Linked DNA regions of Longibacter salinarum. The protein of the gene in region 2 interacts with the protein of the main gene of each other region in a pairwise test. Links are inferred from orthologs where the notes say so. Each region holds a gene or a part of one and is shown on either strand. Other genes may lie near its edges.

Region 1 (5,317 bases), on a different replicon or contig from region 2:
GTGGAAGACCGCTTGAAGGCCTTCGTCGTCCGACCGATCTTCCGGCGGGACGTTGTCCTGGACGAAGTCATGGTACGCTCTGATCTGAACGTCCAGAAAGTCGGGGTAATCCCACACCGTGGGGATGTCCGCAAACGTCTTGCGCGGCGGCGCATCCTCCAAATGTCCGGTGGTTGCAATTTGGCCGTTAAGAAGGGTGGGCATAAGCTGTGGTGTGAGCGTGGTTGTACGTTCAGTCCGAACGAGTCGTCATCGGCGACCAGCGGGAGTCGCGCAACGATAAACTCGTGGGCAAAAGGGTGGCAAGTCTCTTCTAGGTGCTAGACCGCTCCCGGCGGTTGTAAAGCGGGCCAAGCGGTGCATCGGGGCACACAAGTACTTCCCGGCTTGCGAAAGAAAGCTGTAGAGCAGATCATGTACGCGGGGGACAGGTCGTCAGAATGAATACTATCTGCTCGAGCCGTTAGATAATCGGGACACGACCATGGCTGCAGCGACTGCGCCGGTGAAAACAAGCGAGATCGCGTGGTGGGCCTTTCCTCTGTTCGATGCCGACGCACTCTCAGCGCCGTAACAAGACGAGGTGACGGCCATCCAGATTGATGGTTCGGGAGCATCCCGGAGGACCCAATAACCGTCGCTGCCAGCGTACGTTACCGGAGCCAAAGCGGCGGACTCGATCGCGCCAGCATGGTGCTCGAATGTGTCGCTCGACCGAAGCCTCCCCTCTTCACCCGGGCGCTCTTCTTTCCGTCCGCCCCGAGTCTCTGGCAGGGACCTGGCCTACATGCCAGCGGGCGATACGAAGTGTGCGCTTCCATTTTGGAATCGCGACGCGATATGCTCTGAGACATACGCTAAGGGTCTCGCTGCATTGAGATCCGGAATCGGGACGCCGCCGGTGACTGCGGGGGTCACGCACGAGGCCACTGTATCTCGCCTCGACCGTCCCTGGTCGTACTTCCAGAAGACTCTAATGCAAAGTGGACAGCCCGACTCCGCACGTCAGACTTGTAGATTATTTAGCAATGCACCAACGCCCCGTCCCGTGGGTTGTTTCAGATCTAGCAGATGTTCCCATGCCAGATTTTATTCGATAACCTGCTCATAGCGGCTGCGTACGCCGGTTTCATGGTCGTCACAGACACTTCACGAAAAGAGACGGACGTTACGGTTCGTGCACGGAGGCAATCCTCCTATACGCGTCGGGCCAACCCCCCAAAGTGGAAGGTCGGCCCGTTGCGTCGCAATCGGTGTGCCCTCGAATGCGCGTTCGGCGCGCCGGGCACAACCGGAGGCTGAGGCGGATTACTTAAGCTCCACGTCGCCGCCGGCGTCTTCGATCTGGGACTTGAGCTCGTCGGCTTCTTCGCGATCGACACCTTCCTTGATCGGGCTCGGTGCTTCGTCGACGAGAGCTTTCGCTTCTTTGAGTCCGAGGCCGGTGATCGAACGGACCTCCTTAATCACGGCAATCTTGTTGCCGGAGACGCCCGTGAGGATCACGTCGAACTCGGTCTTCTCTTCACCACCGCCAGCGCCGTCGCCGCCTGCTGCGCCGCCTGCTGCAACTGCAACGCCTGCGGAAGCGGGCTTGATGCCGTACTCCTCTTCGAGGACGTCGGCCAACTCGCTGGCTTCTTTGATGGTGAGGTTGACGAGCTGTTCTGCCAGTTCCTGAATGTCTGCCATAGTCGTTATTGACCTGCGACGGTCTACGTCTCCGCCCATACGGGCTCGCGAGACTGCGTCGCACTTTAAGGTATTCGTTGAAAGAATGCGAGGTCGCATCCGGGTTCAATCCCGAATGCAGATGCTACGGGTACTTCCATCGCCCACCCTGTTGCTACGATGCAATGTAGCGCTGCATCGCGCGGGCAGGCGCATGTTGGATGCGGTTGCGACGGAGACTTACTCTTCCTCTCCTTCGCCGTCCGCAATCGCCTTGATCGCACCGGCGAGTGTGCTGGCCGGCCCCTGAAGGCTTCCAGCAATCGTTTGTGCCGGACCAAGCAGGAGACCCACCACGTCGCCGATAAGCTCTTCGCGCGATTTGAGCTTGGAGAGCTCCTCGAGCGCTTCGTGGCCTTCGTACAGTTCACCTTCGATGAAGGCGACCTTCAGTTCCGGGCGCTCCAGGTCCTCATCTTCGAGGAAATCCTTGAGGACGCGCGCTGGCTTGGACGGGTCATCGCTGAATGCGACGGCCGTCGGGCCGGCAAAGTGCTCTGACAGGGCGTCCATGCCCTCAATCTTGTCCAGGGCGATCTGGGCAAGGGTGTTCTTCGTGACCATGTAGTCGACCCCGGCTTCGCGAAAGCGTCCACGAAGCTCGTTGGTCTGGTCGACCGTCAGGCCGGAAAAGTTCGTCAGGTAGATGATCGGGCTTTCATCGAGCTTGGCACCGATCTGCTCGATGATGTCAGCTTTTTGTGCTCTCGTAAGAGGCATCGGAGTGTATCGTGTGGTTCAGGAGATTCGGTCGAATGCGGTCCGTTGGCCGGGCGGCTCAATTTCGAGCGACCCGTGCTGTTACCGTGCGTCGGAGAGCACCGAGCTGCGGTCAACGCGGATGGGCGGGCCCATCGTGGTCGAAAGCGTGATCGACCGGAAGTACAGACCTTTCGACGAGGCCGGACGGAGATGCAGCACCTCTTTGAGGAAGGCGCGAGCGTTCTCGTAGATCTCCTCGACCGGGAAAGACGCTTTGCCAATCGACGTATGAAGGTTGCCGTGCTTGTCGACGCGGAACTCAATCTTACCGGCCTTCACTTCCTTGACCGTCTCGGCAATGTCCATCGTGACCGTGCCGCTTTTCGGGTTCGGCATCAGGCCGCGAGGACCGAGGACGCGTCCGAGGCGACCGACCTGCCCCATGACGTCCGGCGTGGCGATCACCACGTCGAAGTCGAGCCAGTTGTCGTCCTGAATCTTCTGAACGTACTCGTCGAGGCCGACGTAATCGGCGCCCGCCTCTTCCGCTTCGTCCTGCTTCGCTTCGTTGGCGAGCACGAGAACCGTTACGTCCCGCCCCGTGCCGTGCGGCAGCGCGACGGAACCACGCACCATCTGGTCGGCGTGACGTGGGTCGACGCCGAGGCGGAGGTCGAGATCAACCGATTCATCAAAGTTCGCTGTGGCCGTCTTCTTGACGACGTCCGTCGCCTGGCGCAGCGTGAGCGGCTCGTCCTGCTGATCGACGAGATCCTGAGCCTGGCGATACCGTTTTCCTTTCTTAGCCATGTGAGTCTGGGGTTTTGCGGTTCGAGCGTCCCTGCGCCAGTGGAGCGGCACGAGGACTCCCGCGTGATCATATCTTGCGAATAGACGCTGACGTATTCAGCGCCGGGCCCCGCGGCGTGGCCGAGGGCACCCGCAGTTACGCTTCGGGCTTGCCTTTCACCGTGATGCCCATCGAACGCGCCGTACCGGCGATCATCCGTGCGCCCTGCTCGGGCGTGTGGGCATTGAGGTCCTCCATCTTCTGCTTCGCAATGTCGATGCAGTCTTCCCACGTCACCGTGGCGACCTTCTCGCGAAGCGGGTCACCCGCACCACTTTCGATACCTGCCGTCTGCTTGAGCAGAATCGAGGCCGGCGGGCTCTTGACGATGAAGTCGAAGGAGCGATCAGCGTAGACCGTAATTTCGACCGGCAGCAGCGTGCCCATCTGGTCCTGCGTCGCAGCGTTAAACTTCTTGCAGAACTCCATGATGTTCAGCCCGTGCTGACCGAGGGCCGGTCCAATCGGCGGCGCAGGGTTCGCCTGGCCCGCTTTGATCTGGAGCTTAATTACGGTTTCAACTTGTTTTGCCATGTAGACTCTCGCGGTGCCGACGTGACCGGGGGCCACTCCCGCGTTTTCTAATGTCGTAATGTAGTGAATCGTGGTATGCCGGCAAGGGGCCGGGCACACACAGCAAAGCCCGCGTGGCGTGCATCACCCACGGGGGCTGAGCAATCTGAGACGAGGAGGCGCCGTACGCTACTCCTCGTGTTCGACCTGTAGGTAGTCGAGTTCAACCGGTGTCTTCCGTCCAAAGATGGACACCATCACCTTGACCTTCATCTTCTCGGGGTAGACCTCTTCGACGAAGCCGTTGAAGCTGTCGAACGGTCCATCCACGACCTGCACGGGGTCGCCGACCTTGAACGGAATCTCCGGCTGCTCGCCCATCTCCTCGGCGCGGTCCATCTTGCCGAGAATGCGCTGAACCTCGTCGGGGCGAAGCGGCGTCGGATCGTCTCCCGTACCGGCGGTGAGGAAGCCGATCACAGACGGAAGACCTTCGGCCATCTCGCGGAGGCGCGGCGTCAGATCACAGTGCAGCATGATATAACCGGGGAAGAAGGTCTTCTCCTTCGTTTTCTTCTTCCCGCCCCGCATCTCAAAAACGGTTTCTGTCGGAATCAGAATCTCGTTGATGTCGTCGTCGAGATTCAGCCGATCAATTTCGCTTTCCAGATACCGGCGCACTTTTTTCTCATGGCCGGAAAACGTCCGGAGAACGTACCACTTCTTGATTGGGGCCATACCGTCGGTTCAGTGAATCAGTCGGAGAGGTCGTGAGTCGGAGAATGCACGCTGAGCGCGCGAGGCTCCGGGAGCTACTGATAGATGACCTCAAGCGCCGTGCTGATCGCCTGATCGGCGATAAAGATGAAGCCCGAGATGATGATCGTGGCGACGAGCGTGACGAGCGTCGAGTTGATCAGCTCCTCCGTCGTCGGCCAGTTCACCTTCTTCATCTCGGTGATGACGTTCTGAAGGTATTCTACAATCCAGCCCATACAAGTTCAGTCGGTCAAAGTCGCCCCGTGACGGCCTTGAGGCCCGCCACGGGGCGAAGGTGATGGTTCATGCCCCTGGCGCGCGGTTCAGGAAGCACTCTACCAGAATCAATCGCGATGAATAGCAGCCTAAGGCATCCGGCTGCGATAGCACGGGCGGAAGGACTCGAACCCTCAACCGGCGGATTTGGAGTCCGCTGCTCTGCCAATTGAGCTACGCCCGTAAATGCTACAACAGTAAAATCGGAGCAGAAACAACCGGGGAAGTAATCGACTCCGACCTTAAGGATACACGTCGGAGCGAGCCCTGCGTTCCTGCATCATCGGCGACGCTAAACATGCGCCTACGCCCACGGTTTCCCTCATCACTAACAGTTCATGAGATGGGGCTTGGTAAAACAACAAACCAAGGACTCAGTGGGACAGCGCGCACTCGATCAACCGAAGCATAGGTTCCGACTCGTTGAAGATCAAGGTCGGCGGTTGAATGCGCTGCGAATCGTGCCGCCCCAGACATGCTACCGCA
Region 2 (5,230 bases):
GACTCGCGGACACGATGGAAAAGGTATCCGGCACCGTCGTCTCTGCCCGAATCTGCGCGCCTGCCTCGGTTACGACACGAAGCCGATACGTTCCGAGCGGCTCAATCGTCGGAATCGATCCATCGATCGCAGTAGACGGCCGATAAAAGCCCGCGCTATCGGGATCGGATGTGTAGGGAATCGTCCCCTCCACCTCTCCCCCCTCGCCCAGCTTCTCGATCCGGACATCCGCCCCACGCACGGCGACGTCGTTGATGTCGTACGTCGAATCGATGGGGATGGACTGGGTCAACCGAACGGGTGCCGCCGGCTCTCCTGCAATCTGATAGGACTCGACAACAACCTCCGACTCAAACGGCTTGGGCCCCGTTGCATCGCACGAGACATAGACGAGAAGAAGAGCTAGAATAAGAATAGCACGGAAGAGGCGGCCCACGGACAGGAAAGGGCGTTCGGGCACGGTCGGTGTTGATAGAAAATAACGATGCGCCCCACAGCGGGATCCCTACGTATCTACAAGGTGACGTCCACCCGACGGAAGCCAACACTCCGACGCTTGCGTTACGTCCGACGAAACTGCTTCCCCGCTAGCTGCCGAACATGCCCGTCGAACTCCAGCTGCAACAGGGCAACCAACGCATCGGAAGGGGTGCAACAAACTTCTTGACAGAGGTCGTCGAGATGCGTCGGAGAATCTCCCAGTGCTTCGTACAGGGCGCGAGCGTCGCCGGTAAGGGTGTCCGCCACGCTTTCAGCCGCCGCCTCACGCGTCTCGTGATCCATAGCGGGAAGGCATAGCTCATCCAGAATGTCGTCAACGCACGAAACAAGTTTCGCCTCTCCCCGACGAATCAGAGCGTTTGTGCCGCGACTCGCAGAGGTCGTGACCTCTCCCGGGACGGCAAAGACCTCACGGTTCTGCTCCAGAGCCATCCGGGCCGTGATGAGCGCACCTCCCTCGGCGTGCGACTCGACAACGAGCGTGCCGAGCGTCAGTCCACTCACGATCCGGTTGCGCTCTGGAAAATACCGCGGGTCTGGCTCTGCATCAATTGGGTACTCCGAAAGGACGGCCCCGTGCTCCGTCATCGCCTCCGCGAGCGGTCGATTCGACGCGGGGTACACGTAACCGAGTCCGGAGCCGAGCACCGCCACCGTTCGCCCACCGGCATCGAGCGCGCCACGATGTGCCGCTGCGTCTACTCCGTACGCAAGGCCACTGACTACCGTCAAGCCATGCTTCGTTAGCTCCGCACCGAACCGGCAGGCCTGTTGCCGCCCGTAGTCGGTGCATCTCCGTGTCCCAACTACAGCGATGCACCGAGCGTCGGCCGGCGTCAACTGCCCCCGCATCCACAAAAACGCCGGCGGGTCATAGATCTGCCGCAGGCGCTCCGGAAAGGCATCATCCCACGGCGTAAGAAGCGTCGCGCCCATCTCCTTCGCTCGACGCATCTGACGATCAACAATGTCGTGACCGTCAAACGTGAGCACAGCCTCTGCCACCTTCGGTCCGACGCCCGGCACGGACTCCAATCGGGATCGGGAGGCTTTCCATACATCTACTGGGGACGTCAGGTACGCAAGAAGTGCCCGAATGCGACCGGTGCCCAGTCCCGGAACGAGAGATAGTGCGACGAGAGCCCGTCGCTGCTGCGGCGAGCCGAGCGAAGCCTCCTCACACCGACCGACTGCCTTTGGAGCCGACGCGGAGCGCGCTGCTCCGGAGTCCGGATCGACACTCAATGTATGACCGCACCTTTCGCTCTGTCTTGGCTCCCCGTTTTCTGATGTCTGCATCCTCCACCATGTCATCATCTTCAACCACGATGACAACATGTTATCATTTTAGACAATAAACATCAACTTATGATACAATATAATAAACAGATCATACCTGAGATCGGAGGTCAGTTTGACATGTCGATCGCTGCTAATCGAATCTGAGAGAACACGTCCTCGCTGATCGGACTGTCGCTCGTGGGAGAAGTGCGCGACCGGTATCCGTGAGGCGGTGAACCGTGACGACATCGCCCTCTTTCTCTCCGTCGAGGAGGCTCGCATCAAGCATGGGAGCGGCGAGAAAAAAGTAGATCGTCTCGCTCAAGTTGTCGCGTCGCCACCGAAGCAGGCGGTCCCGGCTCTTTTCCACCCGCTCAGCAAGAGCGCGAAAATGACTGACGTACGTGCCCGTCGGTTCGAAATCGGTCTTCGTGCCGGAGTTTGCTCAGGTCAACCCTCTTTTTCGGCCGCTCATTTGCCGCCTTCCGGGTTGTTGAGGTTAGCGTTCTCACACGCCGACATCTTCCTGCTTCTTCTTGACCGCGGTGACGAGGTCATACAGGCGATGCTTCAGTTCCTTCAGGCCCGTACCCGAAACCGCACTAATCGGCATAAACTCGACATCATCCGGGAACTCCTCGCCCATAATTTCCGGCAGGAGCTCCTGCTCGTCGGGCGCCAGCGTATCGACTTTCGACAGCGCCACGAGGTGCGGCTTGTCGAGAAGGGGCGCGTGATACTCCTCGAGTTCGTGCCGGAGTTTCTCATAGTCGCCGGCAGGGTCATCTGACAACACCGGAATGACAAAGAGCAGCACAGACGTTCGCTCGATGTGACGAAGGAACCGCAGGCCGAGCCCTTTACCCGTGTGCGCCTCCTCGATGATTCCCGGCAGATCGGCCATCACAAACGACTCAAAGTCGCTGATGTAGACCATCCCCAGCTGAGGATTCAGCGTCGTAAAGGGGTAATCCGCGACCTCGGGCTTGGCCGCCGAAAGCGACGACACGAGCGTGCTTTTCCCCGCATTGGGAAATCCGACAAGTCCCACGTCCGCGAGCAATTTCAGCTCCAGCGTGATCTCCCGGTACTCGCCTTTCTCGCCTGGCTGAGCGTGCCGCGGTGCCTGATTCGTAGACGACTTGAAGAACGTGTTGCCCTTTCCGCCACGTCCACCTTCTGCGATCGTGACGCGCTCGCCATCCGCGACAACCTCGCCGAGCACCTCGCCAGTCTGCGAATCTTTGATCACGGTCCCGGGCGGTACGCGAATAACCACGTCGTCTCCATCCGCACCCGTTTTATTAAATTTCCCGCCCGGCTCCCCGTCTCCGGCTTCGTGGTGCTTGTTGTAACGGAAATCGAGCAGCGTGTACAGGTTCTCGTCGGCCTCGCAGTATACGGTCCCGCCGTGTCCTCCATTCCCGCCGGCGGGACCTCCACGCGGCTCGTACTTCTCACGGCGCCACGACACCAGCCCGCGGCCACCGTCGCCGCTTCGGACTTTGATGTCTACCTTATCTACAAATTTCATGGTGCACGCGGAGTGATGAGATGAATAACCTGGACCGCCGACGATCAACGCGGTGACGAGCATTCACGCAACGGGACGAACGACGTTTCCAGAAACGCGAAGGTTTTCACTGCGGTTTACGACGGAACGCTAGCGGAATGTCGTGATGTCCGCTACGTTATCGGGTCCTGCTTGTTATTTTTTCTCAGACCGAATGAACAACGTGGAGATCTATACGGACGGCTCCTGCAGCGGTAACCCCGGCCCTGGCGGTTGGGCAGCGATCGTTATCGACGGTGAAGACGTCAACCAGCTTACGGGCGGTGAACCGCAAACCACCAACAACCGCATGGAGCTGATGGCAGCCATTCAGGGTCTTGCCTCGCTTGAAGAACCGACGGACGTGAAGCTGTACACAGACAGCGCGTACGTCTCCCGCGCGTTCAACGACGGCTGGATCAAAAACTGGAAGAAGAACGGTTGGAAGACGTCGTCCAAGAAGCCGGTGAAAAACAAAGAGCTCTGGCGCAAGCTCGACGCACAGAACGCCCGCCACGACGTGGAGTGGATCTGGGTGAAAGGGCACGCCGACAATGAACTCAACAACCTGGCCGACGCCCTCGCCGTGGACGCGATGAATCAATACAAGTAACGTCGCACGGTACGCAACGTATTCGGCCTTCCTGCGGCTATCCTCCTGTTCAGCACTTCAGACGTTTAATCCTGTCCTCCCTGTGACAACCTACAGCGACGAAGACTTTGCCGACTCTCGATTCTCGCACGGCGAGCGCGTTCGCGTTCTCCTGCGCCATCCCACGTACGGTCATGTGATGGGCGAGGCCGAGGGCACGTGCGCGGCACGGGAGAAGGATGTTGAGTTCGAAACGCCCGACGGGAAGACGCGCGTCAAGACGCTGGTGTGGCTCAAAGATATGTCGGGCTACGAGAAGCCTCACCCGAACCTCCCCGACAAGACGAAGGAGGTTGAGGATGCGTGGTTTGCGGAGGAAGCCCTTCGAAAGATGGAAGCCGACCCGCTGGATGGCATCAGTTTTAACTAGACGTTCTGCGCGTCTCTGTCCCCGTAGTTTACTTTCGGGCTACGCTTCCAGCGGCTCCGTCCCGCGTGACGGGCGGAGCGGTGCAGACGGTCGCTGCTCGGCACCGACATCGAGCGTGACGGCGGCGGGGACGGTCCGCTGGCGGCGGCGAAGGCCGTGGCGGGCGAGCGCCTGACCGACCTGCTCGCCGGAGAGATACACGGCGCTGGCTCCCGCATCAATCAGATCCTGGCGTCCCTCGGGGTCCGTCGTAAGCGCACTGACCGGGCCCTCGAAGCCGGCTTCTCGCAGGGCGCTGACCGCAGCCAGGGTTGCATCCCGATCGGGAAGCGCGAGAACAACTGCCTCGACCGTCTCCAGTCCCAGGTCAGCCCAGAGCGTCGCGTCGCGGGCGTCTCCGTACAGCACGCGCCGACCGTTGCTGCGATGCCGCGCGAGTTTGCCTGGATCCTCATCCACGCCCGCCGGGCATTGCATTCGCGCGGCGAGGTAGTCGTATGCGGCGGTTCCCACGCGACCCATGCCGACGACGACAAACCGTGCGCGCCCGAGCGTTTCGGGGCGTGCATCGCGCGGGCGACCACTGCGCTGGAGAGGCTGCAGCCAGTCCGATACTTTGGTCCAGAGGTCGGGTGCCTGACGCGCAAGCGGCGCGTTGACCAGGTACGATCCGGCCGTTGCGAGCGCGAGCGCCGTGAGCATCGACTCCGGGAGCAAGTTCTCCGCGACCGCCGCCGATGCGACGATCAGGGACAGTCCGCTATATGTGGTCAGAGGCATGGCCGCCAAAAAGCTCGTCCGTGCGCGAAGTCGGAAAGCCGAGAATAGCCCGACGTACAGTGCGCCCTTGACAGCCAGCAGGCCGAGGAGTCCA

What was found.
Region 1: the proteins of obgE (region 2) and rplL interact in binary tests that used the Escherichia coli proteins (3 or more experiments, as listed by UniProt). The link is inferred for Longibacter salinarum from one-to-one orthologs.

Annotation. Positions count from the first base shown.
Region 1 is NZ_PDEQ01000001.1:4,724-10,040, reverse strand. Bases 1-2,912 are described here. They hold rplL (50S ribosomal protein L7/L12), read right to left. Parts: upstream 1,693-2,912; coding sequence 1,309-1,692; downstream 1-1,308. Other genes in these bases: rplA (50S ribosomal protein L1), read right to left, coding at 2,533-2,912; rplJ (50S ribosomal protein L10), read right to left, coding at 1,912-2,451; rpoB (DNA-directed RNA polymerase subunit beta), read right to left, coding at 1-204. Also shown: more of rplA, read right to left, coding at 2,913-3,243; rplK (50S ribosomal protein L11), read right to left, coding at 3,380-3,817; transcription termination/antitermination protein NusG, read right to left, coding at 3,986-4,534; preprotein translocase subunit SecE, read right to left, coding at 4,609-4,791. UniProt on the Escherichia coli protein: The binding site for several of the GTPase factors involved in protein synthesis (IF-2, EF-Tu, EF-G and RF3). Is thus essential for accurate translation.
Region 2 is NZ_PDEQ01000003.1:234,807-240,036, reverse strand. The notes cover bases 1,304-4,128. They hold obgE (GTPase ObgE), read right to left. Parts: upstream 3,317-4,128; coding sequence 2,291-3,316; downstream 1,304-2,290. Other genes in these bases: CRI94_RS07320 (hypothetical protein), read left to right, coding at 4,030-4,128; rnhA (ribonuclease HI), read left to right, coding at 3,510-3,947; dprA (DNA-processing protein DprA), read right to left, coding at 1,304-1,746. Outside these bases: CRI94_RS07345 (DUF4249 family protein), read right to left, coding at 1-460; more of dprA, read right to left, coding at 562-1,303; more of CRI94_RS07320, read left to right, coding at 4,129-4,356; CRI94_RS07315 (cation:proton antiporter family protein), read right to left, coding at 4,396-5,230. UniProt on the Escherichia coli protein: An essential GTPase which binds GTP, GDP and possibly (p)ppGpp with moderate affinity, with high nucleotide exchange rates and a fairly low GTP hydrolysis rate.